2 regions of the Peribacillus sp. NPDC097225 genome follow, and region 1 is predicted to be linked to the other one. Evidence: a T-box and tRNA genes for the amino acid it is inferred to sense, from the RefSeq annotation. Region 1 holds a T-box; the other holds one or more tRNA genes.

What was found. A T-box is a leader RNA that pairs with one kind of tRNA and senses whether it is charged. The one in region 1 lies ahead of glyQ (glycine--tRNA ligase subunit alpha), so its partner is inferred to be a tRNA-Gly.
Region 2: it has a tRNA-Gly gene. The T-box ahead of glyQ (glycine--tRNA ligase subunit alpha) is inferred to sense a tRNA for this amino acid. The anticodon was not compared.

What each region holds. Positions count from the first base shown of each region.
Region 1 is NZ_JBIWDJ010000001.1:436,519-444,560, reverse strand. Features, by position in the region: gene ACIQXH_RS02230 (PhoH family protein) at 1-343, shown strand, start outside; gene ACIQXH_RS02225 (HD family phosphohydrolase) at 527-2,677, shown strand; gene ybeY (rRNA maturation RNase YbeY) at 2,674-3,150, shown strand; gene ACIQXH_RS02215 (diacylglycerol kinase family protein) at 3,128-3,505, shown strand; gene ACIQXH_RS02210 (cytidine deaminase) at 3,544-3,942, shown strand; gene era (GTPase Era) at 3,935-4,864, shown strand; gene ACIQXH_RS02200 (YqzL family protein) at 4,968-5,111, shown strand; gene recO (DNA repair protein RecO) at 5,145-5,897, shown strand; T-box leader at 5,955-6,130, shown strand; gene glyQ (glycine--tRNA ligase subunit alpha) at 6,246-7,142, shown strand; gene glyS (glycine--tRNA ligase subunit beta) at 7,129-8,042, shown strand, end outside.
Region 2 is NZ_JBIWDJ010000003.1:36,435-44,476, reverse strand. Features, by position in the region: gene queG (tRNA epoxyqueuosine(34) reductase QueG) at 1-538, opposite strand, end outside; gene ACIQXH_RS10285 (B3/B4 domain-containing protein) at 644-1,312, shown strand; gene ACIQXH_RS10280 (ABC transporter ATP-binding protein) at 1,400-3,130, opposite strand; tRNA gene ACIQXH_RS10275 (tRNA-Gly) at 3,310-3,383, opposite strand; tRNA gene ACIQXH_RS10270 (tRNA-Gly) at 3,554-3,627, opposite strand; gene ACIQXH_RS10265 (YbjN domain-containing protein) at 3,805-4,218, opposite strand; gene ACIQXH_RS10260 (NADP-dependent oxidoreductase) at 4,379-5,407, opposite strand; gene ACIQXH_RS10255 (MarR family winged helix-turn-helix transcriptional regulator) at 5,704-6,090, shown strand; gene ACIQXH_RS10250 (MFS transporter) at 6,103-7,314, shown strand; gene ACIQXH_RS10245 (DHA2 family efflux MFS transporter permease subunit) at 7,380-8,042, opposite strand, start outside.

The sequences.
Region 1 (8,042 bases):
CCAAAGGATGATTGAACGCGGGACGATTGAAATCGCTCCCTTGGCCTATATGAGGGGACGTACGCTCGAGGATGCCTTTGTAATCTTGGATGAGGCACAGAATACTACCGAAGCCCAAATGAAGATGTTTTTAACGAGGCTCGGTTTTGGATCGAAAATGGTCATTACGGGAGATCGTACCCAAATCGACCTTCCAAAAGGGATGAAGTCAGGTTTGATTCGGGTTGAGGAAATCCTCAAAAATGTCAAAGGCCTTTCATTTGTGTATTTTGAACAGAGTGATGTAGTAAGGCATCCGCTCGTTGCCAAAATTATCAGCGCATATGAACAGGCAAAAGAATAAGAGGGAATCCGCCAATGAAATGGCGGATTTTTTCATGGTGATTCGCTTGCCCATCATCCATGAATGCAATGTTAATGTGGTAAAAAGCAAGGGTTTTATCATAACATGATGAAAAGTAGAAGGAAAACTGTTATCATTTTACATATCTAGCATATTAACCATCTTTTTTTAGGAGGACCTTCTTTGAACCGTATCCAAAAATTTTTCACCAAAATAAAAGGCCTGCTGGTCCATCGTTTTTTTCAAGTACTCTTGTTCGTCGTACTTGGTTTGTTTGCATATGGGTTAATGGTATCCAACGTTAAGCCTGAAAAGATTCAAGTGGAGCTTTTTAAGCCGGCAGAACAAACGATACGATCCACCAAGACTATAGAAGATACATATAAGACTACGAAAGAAAAAGAAGAAATTTCAAAACAGGTGGCGGATGTTTATACATTAAAAAAGGAATATGCCAAAAATAAAGTCGATTTGATCTCTTCAATTTTTGATTCTGCGATTGAAGTGAACAAAGAAACAGATCCTAATAAAGGCGGTAAAAAAGGAATTAAAAAGACGGATGGCCAAAAGGTTTCCATCTTGAAAGAAAAATTGACGGATGAGGTCAATAAAGATATAGAAGAATCTGTTTTCATGGCATTGATTCAGGCGGATGAAGATGAACTGGAGATAGCGAGGGACTCCACGATAACCGCTGTGAATAATGTGATGAGTGAGCGGATCTCGGCCAGCGATGTTGAAAATGCAAAGAAAAAAGTGGTAGATGAACTGAGCTATATGAGTATAAATAGTGATATGAAGAAGGTCTCCATATCACTTGCCCGTTCGGCGATTATTCAAAATGTTTTTTTTGATAAAGATAAAACGGAGGAACAACGCCGAAAAGCAGTGGAAAGTGTGGAATCAGTCAGGATTTTACAGGGGCAGATTATCGTCGAAGAAAATCAATTAGTGGACCGGGACGTGTACAGGCAGCTTGAATTGGCTGGGTTTTTAAGTACCGAGTCCACTATCTTTCCATATGTAGGGCTCCTGCTTTATATCTTTTTAACTTTTACGGCTTTTTATTACTTTTTTTACTATTCCATAACGAAACGGGATAATAAGTACAATCAGTTGTTGGTTTTCAGCCTTGTTTTCATTTTTGCAATGGCAACGATGAAAACAGTCAGCATATTCGCTGAACTGAAAGATTCGAATTTAGAATATATTTTCCCTGCTGCCATGGCAGCGATGCTTATTAAGATATTATTAAATGATAAATTGGCTGTTGCCATGACAATTTTATTAGGATCTTATGGTACGATAATATTTAATGGCGATACGCCAGGAAATCTTGACTTCTCTATGGGGCTTTATATCATTTTTAGCGGATTGATGGCCATCATAATATTATCGCGTTCCAATTTCAAATCAAGAGTACTGGTAGCGGGTCTCATGATGTCAGTGATCAATATCGCTTTCGTCTATTCGCTCATTTTCATTATGGATGGCCATTACACAAAAGTGGAGTATCTATATTATGCGGGAGCGGCTATAGGATCTGGGCTTGGTTCTGCTGTATTGACGATGGGGCTGCTTCCATTTTTCGAGGCGGGGTTCGGGATTTTATCTTCAATGAAGTTGATCGAGCTTTCCAATCCGAATCACCCCCTATTACGAAAAATCTTGATTGAGGCACCTGGTACCTACCACCATAGTGTAATGGTTGCCAATTTGGCTGAATCTGCATGTGAAGCAATTGGCTCGAATGGGTTGCTTGCAAGAGTCGGATCTTATTACCACGATATAGGCAAGACAAAGCGGCCGCACTTTTTCATCGAGAACCAGTTAAATGAGGAAAATCCGCATGATAGGCTACAACCGGAAACGAGCAAGGACATTATCATTGCGCATGCCGTGGATGGCGGAGAAATGCTTCGCAGCCATAAGTTCCCGAAGGAAATTGTGGATATAGCGGAACAACATCATGGGACGACTTTATTGAAATTTTTCTATCATAAGGCATGTAAGGAAGATGAAGCGACACGCGAAGTCGACTACCGGTATCCGGGGCCCATGGCGAAAATGAAGGAAGTGGCCGTCATTGGAATTGCAGATAGTGTTGAGGCTGCAGTCAGGTCGATGAAGCATCCTACACCCGAGAAGATCGAGGAACTGGTAAGTTTCATAATCAGTGACCGGATTCAAGACGGTCAATTTGATGAATGTGACATTACTATGAGAGAATTAAGTATCGTAAAGCATTCGCTTTGTGAATCGCTGAATGGTATCTTCCACTCAAGGATCGAGTATCCTGACATGGATAAATTAGGACAGAAGGTGAAAAAATGATTTTAACAATGGATTTAATCGATGAAACGAACGAAGTGACGGAAAAAGGGCAGCAGCTTGTTGAAAGCATTTTGCAATTTGCCGCCAATAAAGAGAATATCGAAGAAGGTACGGAACTATCCGTCACTTTTGTCGACAACAAAAGGATTCAGGAGATTAATAAAGAATACCGTAATAAGGATTCGGCTACCGATGTCATTTCTTTTGCACTGGAAGAGATGGGGGAGGAAGAAGTCGAGATTATCGGGGCGGAAATGCCTCGTATGCTTGGTGATATCATCATTTCAATTGAACGCACAAAAGAGCAGGCCGAGGAGTATGGACACTCTTTTGACCGCGAACTTGGCTTTTTAGCCCTACATGGTTTTCTTCATTTGCTAGGCTATGACCATATGACTGAAGAAGATGAAAAAGTGATGTTTTCTAGACAAAAGGAGATATTGGGGGAATATGGGCTCTCGAGAGAAGGGTAAGCCAAGGTATCCACTCGTAAAAAGCTTTTCATTTGCTTGTCAAGGGATTTTGGAAGCGGTACGGACCGAGCGGAACATACAGATCCATTTCGTGGTGATGGCAGCCGTTGTGTTCTTTGGTTGGTATTATTCATTGAACGGAATGGAATGGTTGTTTATTTTGACGGCAATTGCTGGTACGATTGCATTAGAACTAGTGAATTCGGCCATTGAACGGGTTGTTGATTTAGTGACAGACCAAATCCATCCTCTTGCCAAGCAGGCAAAAGATATTGCAGCCGGGGCTGTATTCATATATGCTATATTTTCTATAATAGTTGGATTGATTATTTTTTTGCCAAAGTTGGGTATGTAGGTTCTTTTATTCATCCAATGTAGAGGGGGAATTGTATAATGAATACGAATGAATTGATTGAAGAAGCTAAAAAAGCTAGGGAAAAGGCTTATGTCCCTTATTCAAAGTTTAAAGTGGGAGCTGCTTTATTGACTGCCGATGGTAAGGTATATCATGGCTGTAATATTGAAAATGCAGCTTACAGCATGTGTAACTGCGCGGAAAGAACGGCATTATTCAGTGCCTATGCACATAATGACAAGAAATTTAGCAAACTTGCGGTAGTAGCGGACACGGACCGACCGGTATCCCCTTGCGGAGCTTGCAGACAAGTCATTTCAGAACTATGTGAACCGGATATGATGGTTGTTTTAACCAACTTGAATGGTGATACTAAAGAATTAACAGTACAGGAATTGCTTCCAGGAGCTTTTTCACCGGAGGATTTAAATGAATAAATTAGTTAGCGATACACAGGTAAAAGGATATAAATCAGGATTTATATCCATCATCGGCCGTCCTAATGTCGGCAAGAGCACGTTTTTGAACCGTGTAATTGGTCAAAAAATCGCAATCATGAGCGACAAGCCTCAAACGACAAGAAATAAAGTTCAAGGTGTACTTACACAAAATGATTCACAAATGATCTTCATTGATACACCGGGCATTCATAAACCTAAGCATAAGCTTGGGGACTTTATGATGAAGGTTGCGACGAATACCTTGAAAGAGGTCGACCTGATTCTATTCATGATTAATGCTGAAGAAGGCTACGGTCGTGGAGATGAGTTCATCATTGAAAAGCTACAATCGGTTAATACACCCGTTTTCCTTGTAGTCAATAAAATTGATACGATGCATCCTGATGACCTTCTGCCCATCATTGAAAAGTACCAAAAACTGTATCCTTTTGCAGCGGTGGTGCCTATTTCAGCTCTTGAAGGTAATAATGTCGATACATTGCTTGCCCAAATCAAGGAACATCTTCCTGAAGGGCCACAGTTTTACCCAGCCGATCAAGTAACGGATCATCCGGAGCGTTTCATCATTTCTGAATTGGTCCGCGAAAAGGTTCTGCACTTGACTCGTGAAGAGATTCCACATTCCGTGGCAGTTGTGATTGACTCAATCAAAAAAATGGATAACAGTGACACGATCAATGTTATGGCGACCATCATTGTCGAGAGAGATTCCCAAAAAGGAATTGTCATCGGTAAGCAAGGGAAAATGCTGAAAGAAGTCGGTAGTCGCGCGAGAGTAGACATTGAGAACCTATTGGGCTCTAAGGTTTTCCTTGAGCTATGGGTCAAGGTCCAGAAAGATTGGCGTAATAAAGCTAGTCAGCTACGTGATTTTGGATTTGATGAGAAAGAATATTAATTAACAAATTTTACGCTTCATGAAAGTGTGAAAAACGGTCAAGCTAATCATAAGGACGGATATTCATCTGATATTGCTAGTCATAATGAAGGGTGGGCTTTATATGTTGGATTTTACCTGGGAGTTATTTAGTGAGACAGGTAATGTGGACACCTATTTGCTTTATAAGGAGATAGAAGTCGAAAGGCAGGAAAGACCATTAGTATCGAATGAAGAGCTAGCTGATATTGATTTTCCTGTTTCTTAAGGATTAGCTTGGCAAGTATGGGTGGTGTCTTTTATGCTTCAGAAATGTGAAGGCATTGTCATTAGAAGGACGGCATATGGAGAAAACAATAAAATTATAACGATTTATACCCGGGAGCTAGGGAAAATAGGGGTCATGGCAAGAGGTGCGAGCAAGCCAAATAGCAGGCTTGCCGCCGTGACCCAGCTTTTTTGCTCCGGGTATTTCCTTGTTTCGACATCTAGTGGCCTTGGAAGCCTTCAGCAGGGGGAAATGGTTGACTCGCTTCGTTTTATCAGGGAGGATCTTTTCGCCACTGCCTACGCTTCCTATATCGTCGAATTGCTCGATAAGAGCGTGGACGATAAAAAACCAAATCCCTATCTGTTTGAATTGCTTTCACAAACTTTACATTACATAAATGAAGAATACGACGCTGAGGTTTTGAAATTCATTTTTGAAATGAAAATGCTTCCTGTAAATGGAATCAACCCGGTCTTGAACCAATGTGCCGTTTGTGGGGAGACTGAAGGGGAATTTGCTTTCTCCCTAAGGGAAGCCGGGTTTATTTGTCACCGTTGTTTGGACAAGGACCCTTATCATTATAAAATTTCTCCTTCTGCGGTGAAACTCCTGAGGATCTTTTATTATTTTGATTTGTCCAGACTTGGAAACATATCTGTTAAACCGGAAACTAAAAGGGAATTGTCAAAAATCATTGATGCCTATTATGAGGAATATTCAGGGTTACATCTGAAGTCCAAAAAGTTTCTCAAACAGATTGATTCGATGAAAGATATGTTTTAGGTTCGAACTATTGACATTCCGGTTATGTTTGTATAAAATTTTAATCATCAAAATAAGAAGAATGCGTCGAAGGAAGAGAGTACCTGTTTTAATTCATAAAAGCGAACCCGGGATGGTGCAAGCCGGGATATGAAGACACAGGGAAGGGCGTTCCGGAGCATGATTAGGTTTGAAAAGAGGCCGTTTCATAACGGCAATTAGGGTGGAACCGCGGGTAAACTCTCGTCCCTATGCATTTCGCATAGGGACGGGAGTTTTTTGTTTGCCTTGAGGAATCCTAGGCAAAAGATACTTCCCGCCCCTGAATCTGAATTTAGTAAGCCGCTTTAAATAACCTGGAGGTGTACGATGAATATTCAAAATATGATTTTAACTTTGCAAAAGCATTGGTCTGAGCAAGGCTGTATCTTAATGAATGCTTATGATGTCGAAAAAGGTGCCGGGACGATGAGTCCTTATACCTTCCTTAGAGCAATTGGGCCAGAACCTTGGAGTGTTGCTTACGTGGAGCCTTCAAGACGTCCTGCAGATGGCCGGTATGGAGAGAATCCTAACCGTCTTTATCAACATCATCAATTTCAAGTGATCATGAAGCCTTCTCCGGATAATATTCAAGAACTTTATTTGGAGTCATTACGGAAGCTAGGCATCAATCCACTGGAGCACGACATTCGCTTTGTTGAGGATAACTGGGAAAATCCATCCCTTGGCTGTGCGGGTCTTGGATGGGAAGTATGGTTGGATGGTATGGAAATTACCCAATTCACCTATTTCCAACAAGTTGGTGGACTAGAGTGTAAACCAGTCTCCGTCGAAATTACATACGGAATTGAACGTTTGGCTTCATACATCCAAGACAAAGAAAATGTCTTTGAACTTGAATGGACGGATGGATTTACTGTTCGTGACATCTTTGGCCAACCGGAATACGAGCATTCAAAATATACATTCGAGACATCCAACCTTGATATGCTGTTCGAACTTTTCACGATGTATGAAAAGGAAGCGCATCGTCAAATGGAGGAAGGTCTTGTACATCCGGCTTATGACTATGTATTGAAGTGTTCTCATACGTTCAATCTGCTGGATGCCAGAGGTGCCATTTCAGTAACGGAAAGAACGGGTTATATTGCCCGTTGTCGTAATTTAGCGCGTAAGGTTGCCAAAACTTTTTATGAAGAGCGGGAAAAATTAGGCTTCCCGATCCTGAAAGTGAAAGGGGAGAAAACAAATGAGCAAGCGTGATTTGTTATTGGAAATTGGGTTGGAGGAGCTACCGGCTCGATTTGTTACAGCTTCTATGAAACAGTTATCCGACAAAGTACAAAAGTGGTTGACACAAAAAGCGATTGAATTTGGTAAAGTCGAAGCATTTTCAACACCAAGACGTTTGGCGATATTGGTAAAAGATGTTGCGGAATCACAAAAGGACATTGAAGAAGAAGCAAAAGGACCGGCTAAGAAGATCGCTTTGGACGCCGAAGGCAACTGGTCTAAAGCAGCGTTAGGTTTTGTAAGAGGACAAGGCATGACGGCTGAGGATATTTATTTCAAAGAACTTAAAGGTGTGGAATATGTCCATGTGAATAAATTCATCAAGGGGCAACCGACAGCTCAGTTATTGGCGGAGCTACAAGAAATCATAACTGGCATGACCTTCCCGAAAAATATGCGTTGGGCCAACCAGGACCTTCGCTTCGTCCGTCCGATTAAATGGTTAATTGCTTTGTTCGGTAAAGAAGTAATACCTTTTACCATAGCTGAAGTAGAAACAGGCCGAGAAACGAAAGGTCATCGCTTTTTAGGTGAAAGTACAGTTATTGAAACTCCTGACCAGTATGAAAAGTCACTTAACGAACAATTTGTCATGGTCAATCCAGACAAACGCCGTACCGTGATCTTAGATCAAATCAAAAACCTGGAACAGGAGAATGGCTGGATCATCCCGGTCGATGAAAATCTTCTGGAAGAGGTAAATAACTTGGTTGAATATCCAACGGTGTTATTTGGCCGTTTTGAAGAAGAATTCCTTGAATTGCCTTCTCAGGTGCTGATTACATCGATGAAGGAACATCAACGGTATTTCCCTGTAAAAGATCAAGATGGAAAGTTGCTTCCTTTCTTCGTGACTGTTCGAAATGGGGA
Region 2 (8,042 bases), on a different contig from region 1:
GCTCGAACGGCAAGTTGGTAATCATGTCACCCAAATACACATACGAACCAAATTCCGGAGTGATGATCATGCTGTTTTTAGCGCTCCATCCGATTCCTGCCCGCTCTGCAACGGCCCGGTCCGAAAGTTCGCCCGTATCCACCATTGATTTCGCCATGGCTCCAGGGACTTTCCCTTTTATAAAATCTTCAAGTAGTTGCAGTTTATTACGGAGCACGGTATGGTAATCCGTTCCCCAGGAGGCCCGGCAAAAAATCCCGCGGCGCTCTCCTTTCTTGCTTTGAGGGGCATCCTTCAATTTCGAAGGGTAGGCAAGCGCAATTGATATGATCGATTGCGGTTTATCGAAGATCAATTCGGGCCTGACCCTTTTTTCGATATCCTTTTCTTCAAAGCCGGACTGATAATCCAGCTCCTGCTGTCGGATCAGCCTGCTTTTCAACTCCGTGAACGTCGTGGCTGACGTAAAACCGATTTTATCGATGCCTATTTCCTTACTATATAAAATCACTTCTTGCTTGAGTGCATGCATATCCATTTCTATCACCTTCGTTCTCTTCATTCTACCCAATGATGCTTGTAACATATCAAACCATTGGTATCTATGATAAACTAATTTCAATCATTTTTGGAGGTGTATCACTTGGAAATTAAGATTTCCTCTAATCTCGCAAGCAAAGTTCCCGATTTCAAGATTGGTTTCATTACATACGAAAACATCGAAGTCGGCCCCTCGCCGCAAATGGTAAAAGGGAGACTTCAATTATTTCAAGAAGCTTTATTTTTTGATCTTGAAGAAAAGGAACTCACGGATTTTCCGGGTATCAAAGAATGGCGGGAGATTTTCAAAATGACCGGGACGAACCCTTCACGCTATCGCCCTTCCGTCGAGGCCCTATACCGCCGAGTCAAAAAGCAGAATTACTTATCCCCTATCCATTCAGCCATCGACTTGAATAACTTCTTCTCGCTTTTATACGAGGTCCCGATTGGCATCTATGATGCAGATGCATTATCAGGTGATCTCTCCATTAAAATTGGTGGAAGTCCGGACCAATATCCTGGATTGAATGGGCGGGTGAACTCGATGGAAAACATGATCGTTTCAGCTGATGGTGACGGCGCATTCGGGAGTCCCTACGTCGATTCGGAACGGACGAAGGTCACCGAAGACACCAAACATGCCATCCAGATCATCTATTTACAAGCAAAGACACCCATCAAAGAAGCCGAACAGCTCACAAAGTCATTGATGGATATGTTCCTCGAGATTCACGGCGGAGAAGGATCTTTTTCCGTCCTAGAAGGATAATGCAAAAACATGAGTCATATCGAGATAATGGCTCATGTTTTTTTTGTGTATTTTTTAACAGATTCGGAGGCTACTCCCCTGAAGTGCTCAATTCTGCAGTTGCAATTGCTGCGTGGCGAGCTTTCGATACAAGCCATGACTTGCAAGCAATTCTTCATGTGTCCCCGCCCCAGTAATCCGTCCTTCTTCCACAACCAGTAATCGATCCGCATCAATGACCGTCGACAGCCGATGGGCAATGATCAGGGTCGTCCTGCCTGCCATCAGGTTCTTGATAGCATGCTGAACAAGAAGTTCCGATTCACTATCGAGATTGGATGTCGCTTCGTCCAATAGCAGGATTTTCGGATTGCGCAACACAGCCCGGGCAATGGCAATCCGCTGCCGTTGACCACCCGATAACTTCACGCCTCTTTCCCCTACCTCCGTATCAAAGCCATCCGGAAGCCTTTCGATAAACTGGTTGGCATTTGCCATCTTTGCTGCGTCGATGATTTCATCCATTTCAACTTGACGGCCTAGCCCGTACGCTATATTTTCTTTTATCGTCCCCGTCATGATTGGACTTTCTTGTGACACATACCCAATTTGCGACCGCCATATGGAAAGTTCAATATCCTTAATTGGCACCGTTCCCAACGAGACCATCCCATTCGTGGGTTCATAAAAACGTTCAATCAACGAAAATATCGTCGTCTTCCCACCACCGCTTGGTCCCACCAGGGCGACCGTCTTATTGGCAGGAACCGTAAACGATAAATCATTCAAAATGGGCTTAGACGCTTGATAGGAAAATGATACATCCTTAAACGTCAAATCAGCTGTGACCAATGTGTCATGCTTCCCTTCATAGGTTTCACCAGGTATCGAAAGGACGCCCTGGATTCGTTCCGTCGCTCCCATCGCCTTTTGAAATGCCGTAAAAAATGAGGCCATCTGACTAAAGGGCACGATGATTTGGATCATATAAATAATGATGGCAACAAGTGTCCCCGCTGTCAGTGCACCAGAAGCCACCCGAACTCCCCCATATCCAATAAGGATTACGAGAATCACCATCATGATTGTCGTCATGAAGGGGGAAATGATGGCTTGGATCCTAGCCTCCTTCAATCCAAAACGAAAGAGCTCCCTAACGCCACGATTGCCTTTTTCACGTTCCAACTCTTCGCCATTATGCGACTTCACTAGACGGACCTCGCCTAGGACCCTCCCTAGATTTCCGCTGAAGGTGGCCATTTCATCCTGCGTCTGCTTAGAGACTTTATACATCTTCCGCCCAAGCGGAATCAGGATCAGCATGGATAATGGTACGATGCTGATCATGATGACCGTCATCCGCCAGTCCAACAGGAATAAGATGATGATTGACCCGATGATCGATATGATCCCTGAAATGAATGTCACGAAATGATTCGTGATGATCGTCTTAATCGTATTCGTATCCTGAGTGATCCGGCTAAGCGTTTCACCGGACTGGTGGTTATCAAAAAACGATACGGGCAATTGTAAAATATGATCCCATAATTTCCGACGGATTCCAGCTACAACATTTTCACCGATATAGCTCAGAAAGTAGAAGGAAAAACCTCCTGCAACGGTCTGGACAATAAAAGCCCCTAGCAAAAGGAATATCGTTGTTCGCTCGATCCCGCTTCCAGATATCATATCGACCAGATTCTTCGTAACCAACGGGACGACGAGACTCGCCACCGTTTCCACCAAACTTAACACTACGACAAATAACACCATTCCCATTGGCAGTTTTTCCGATCTTAACAAGGAAAAAAATGATTTCACATTCAGCTTCTTATCCATGTACAACCTCATTCCTCCATTTTCGCTTACCTAAATTATAGGCAAGAGAACAGATACTTACAAATTTGTACAATAAAAAGAAATCCTGCTGTAATCAGTAGGATTTCTGTTCGAAAATATAAAAAACGCAAAGCTTCGTTCTCCAAGTAACGAAACCCTGCGTTATGAGTATGTATGATTGGAGCGGGTGAAGGGAATCGAACCCTCATCATCAGCTTGGAAGGCTGAGGTTTTACCACTAAACTACACCCGCATATCCTTGTAGAATTTTGTCGAATCAACTAATAAAATAATTATATAGCTTAATAGAAAAATATGCAACCGTTAAATGAAATTTTTTCATACCCGCTTGTTGTTTGAAAATAAAAAACGCAAAGCTTCGTTCTCCAGGTAACGAAACCCTGCGTTATGAGTATGTATAGTTGGAGCGGGTGAAGGGAATCGAACCCTCATCATCAGCTTGGAAGGCTGAGGTTTTACCACTAAACTACACCCGCATATCCTTGTAGAATTTTGTCGAATTACTAACAACAAAAATAATTATATAGCTAATTTCACAAAAGTGCAATAGTCTTTTCGAAAAAAATAATAATAATTCCTGGAGATAGAATTAGTATATGTTTCGACCCAATAAAGATGTTAAAAAGTTCCCGGCAAAAGGATTCTTCCAAACATTATGACCAGATCACTTCCATAAGCCTTGGATAAACTTGTTCCGCTGTTTCAAGCAACATGATCAGCTTTCGGAATGCCAAGTCCGGTAAAAATTCACCATCAAGGGAATACGAATAGCGAATCGAAATCGTCCCATTTTCCTCATATAACTTTGAAAATCGGAATTGAGCATTATATTCATTCAATAACGTATGAACGGCTGCCTTCTTATCGGGATTCTTTAGCTCTGTTACATTAAAACAAAATAAATCCGCCACTTTTTCATCTTGATTAAATGAAAAGACTAACAGGACCTTCCATCCATCCTTCAACTTCTGTTCCACTCTGAAAAAGGTGATATCTTCCTCTTTGAACTCATTCATATGGATTTTTTCACGCATTAAAAAATCTCGAAATTTCACAACATTTGACATCATTCATCACCCTTTCTGTCTGTATGTACATTTTATAACGAAATATGGCATTTTTACACATATTTCGTGCATTCCCTATAAAATAGTTAACGCGTTCCCTTTCATGGACCATAAAAAAAGCATAGTAAAGGTCTCCCTCCACTATGCCCAGTATAAAAACTTAAAGAACTGCGTATTCCGGATCGGCAACTTTGACAAGCTGCTTCCCTAGGTTCTTTCCTTTAAATAAGTCCAAGAATGCCTCAGGGGTGTTTTCGAACCCTTCCACAATGGTTTCTTCGTACTTCAGTTTACCTTGTTGCAGCCACTGCCCCAAATCTGAAGCTCCTTCTTGGAAACGATCTGCATAATTCCCGACCGTGAAGCCTTTCATAAGTGCGCTTGTTTTGATCATGGCCGATTGCAGGCGTGGCCCAAAATCTTTACCTTCTGCATTATAAGAAGAGATTGCACCACATAATGGGATACGCGCATTCATATTTAACAGTTTGAAAACGGCATCCGTTACTTGGCCGCCAACATTATCGTAATACACATCGACTCCATCAGGGACTGCATTCTTCAAATCCGTTTCAAAACTTTCCTTCTTATAATTAACAGCTCCGTCAAAGCCCAGTTCTTTTGTTAAATACTCTATTTTCTCATCAGAACCGGCAATCCCCACTACCTTGGCAACTTTGATTTTTGCGATCTGTCCAACGACAGAACCGACGGCTCCAGCCGCTCCGGAAACGACGACCGTTTCGCCTTCTTGCGGTTTACCGATATCCAGTAACCCAAAGTATGCAGTCAATCCCGTCATGCCCAGTATGCCTAAATGAGTCGTGATTGGTGCCACTTTAGGATCAATCACCCTGACTTGCTTTTCATTCACGACCGTATATTCGGCCCAATCGATATTTCCCACAACGACATCGCCTTGCTTGAAGCTGGACGATTTGGATTCCACCACTTCAGCCACGACGCCACCAGTGATGACTTTATTCAACTCAAATGGGGCAATATAGGATTTAGTATCTTGCATTCTTCCACGCATATAAGGATCAACGGATAAATAAAGCGTCCGTACTAAAATCTGATTTTCTTTCGGTGAGGGAACTTCACTCTCCACAAATTTGAAATCTTCTTTGGAAGGCATCCCTTTTGGACGGTTTGCCAGTGTGATCGTTTGTTGCGTTGATTGTGTCATGCATGTTCCTCCTTGATTTTTATTACATACTATAGAAAAGTTAGCGTAGCATTGATGCAGATTAACGGTCAAAGTTTCTGCTTACTTTTTCCAATACTATTCTATATGTAGCCCTATTTGTAAATCTTAAACTTTCTTATTTTGCATCAAATGAATTTCCCAATCCACAAAACAAGAAAAATAGCACTATACAGACCATTACCATATCTGGTACACTACTATAGTTACCAAGGGTAACTATTATCGGTGAGGAGGCAATAAAAATCGAGACATATCGTAAATTCTTCCATCAACTAATGTTGTTATATAGACCCTTTGAAAACAACCTCAATATACAGCTTGGTAAACACCATCTATACAGGGCCCAATGGACAATCTTATATCGCCTATTTAATGACGGACCTTCGACGCTTGTAGAGTTATCCAATTATCAAGGTGTGGAAAAACCGACCGTCACAAGGACGATTAACCGCTTAGAAGAACTCGGGTACGTTGAACAGATTCCTGGTAAGGATAAGCGTGAAAAAATCATGCATCTTACTGAGCTGGGGAGAACCGTTTATCTGGAAGTGCGTGTAACGATTGACCGATTCGAACAGGATATCCTGATAGGCGTTTCGGAGGCTGAGCAACAAGAAGCTATACGCGTCATGGAAAGCATAAGAAATAAACTTATAAAGTGAGGAGACAAAAAATTGCAACAAGCTGCTAAACCAAAATTATGGACGAAAGATTTTATCATCGTTTCTTCCGTCAACTTTTTCATTACGTTAATCTTTTATTTATTAATGGTCACGATCGGGGTCTATGCCGTAGAAGAATATGGTGCCACCACGAGCCAGGCAGGACTCATTACCGGAATTTTCATCATCGGTTCATTGATTGGACGGCTTTTGATCGGTCGCTTCATCAACGCCATTGGCCGGAAGAATACATTATTGATCGGATTAGTCTTCTTCACCTTGGCTACCCTTTTATACTTTGTGGATTTCGGGGTTCCTTTCCTCCTCGCCAACCGCTTAATTCATGGTTTTACAATGGGGATGGCCGGAACTGCATCTGGAACGATCGTCGCCCAAATCATACCGATTACGCGTAAAGCGGAGGGAATCGGCTATTTCAGCATGAGTGCAACATTAGCCACAGCAATCGGACCTTTCATCGGGCTATCTTTAAGTCAGCATACAAGCTTCCAAGTGATATTGATTTTCTGTGTAGCCTTGGGCATCATCGGGGTACTGACGGCTCTTTTCATATATGTACCGAAATTAGAGATCTCAACTAAAACAGCTGAGGTGAAAGGCTTTAAGCTTTCTAGCTTTATTGAACCGAATGCCGTCCCAGTTGCAATCATCACTTTGTTAGTGGCATTCTGTTATTCCAGCGTCCTTTCTTATATTAACTTCTATGCGATTGAAATCGACCTGGTCAGCACAGCCAGCTTCTTCTTCCTTGTCTACGCTGTTGCCGTATTGGTATCGCGTCCTTTCACAGGCCGATTGATGGACTCCAAAGGTGCAAACTACATTATGTATCCGACATTCATCATTTTTGCCGGGGGAATGTTACTCCTAAGTACAGCAACAAATAGCTTTACATTACTATTGTCCGGTATCTTGATTGGACTCGGATTTGGGAACATGCAATCAAGCACACAGGCCATTGCAGTCAAACTGACACCGCCTCACCGGATGGGGTTAGCCACATCAACGTTCTTCATTGCACTTGATGCAGGGCTCGGATTTGGGCCTTACCTTCTTGGATACATCATTCCAAAAACGGGATACAGTACATTGTACGTCATCCTGGGTATTACCGTCCTTGTCACTACCGTCCTATACTACTTCTTACATGGTAAAAAAGAACATGCCGCCATGGAAGAACTTAAGAAATCCAAGCTAGCTTGATTACTACCGATATAAAAAAAATTAGCCAGAGGAGAATCACTCTCTCTCTGGCTAATTTTTTTTATTTACTTTTCACGTGCGTTTTTAATGAAGAGGGAAACAACCAGTCCGGCGACCGCAAGAAGCAGACCGAAAATGAAAGCATCTTGAACACCTGCTGTCAATGAAGCTCCTATGGCAGCTGGGTCTAATGGATTTTCCAATTTCATCATATAAGATTTTTGGGAAGCAGACATGATGGTGATCGCCACTGTCGTACCAATTGCACCCGACACTTGCTGTAATGTATTCATTAGAGCCGTTCCATCAGGGTACAGTTCTTTCGGAAGTTGATTAAGACCATTCGTCTGTGCTGGCATCATGACTAGGGAAACCCCTACCATCAATAAAGAATGCAGGATGATGATCATGGTGATCGTCGTTTCTGTCGTGACGTTCGATAAGAACCATAACACGATAATCATGATGATGAATCCTGGAGTGACCAACCCTCTAGGACCATACTTATCAAAGATACGTCCCGTTATTGGCGACATGATCCCGTTCAAGACACCACCAGGCAAGAGTACAAGACCCGCCGTGAATGCAGCCAATGCCATACCCGTTTGCAAGTACATCGGTAAAAGAATCATGGAAGATAGGATGACCATGAAAGCAAGGAAAACGGTAATGAGCCCTAACGTGAACATAGGGTATTTCATCACGCTTAAATCGATCATCGGCTTTTC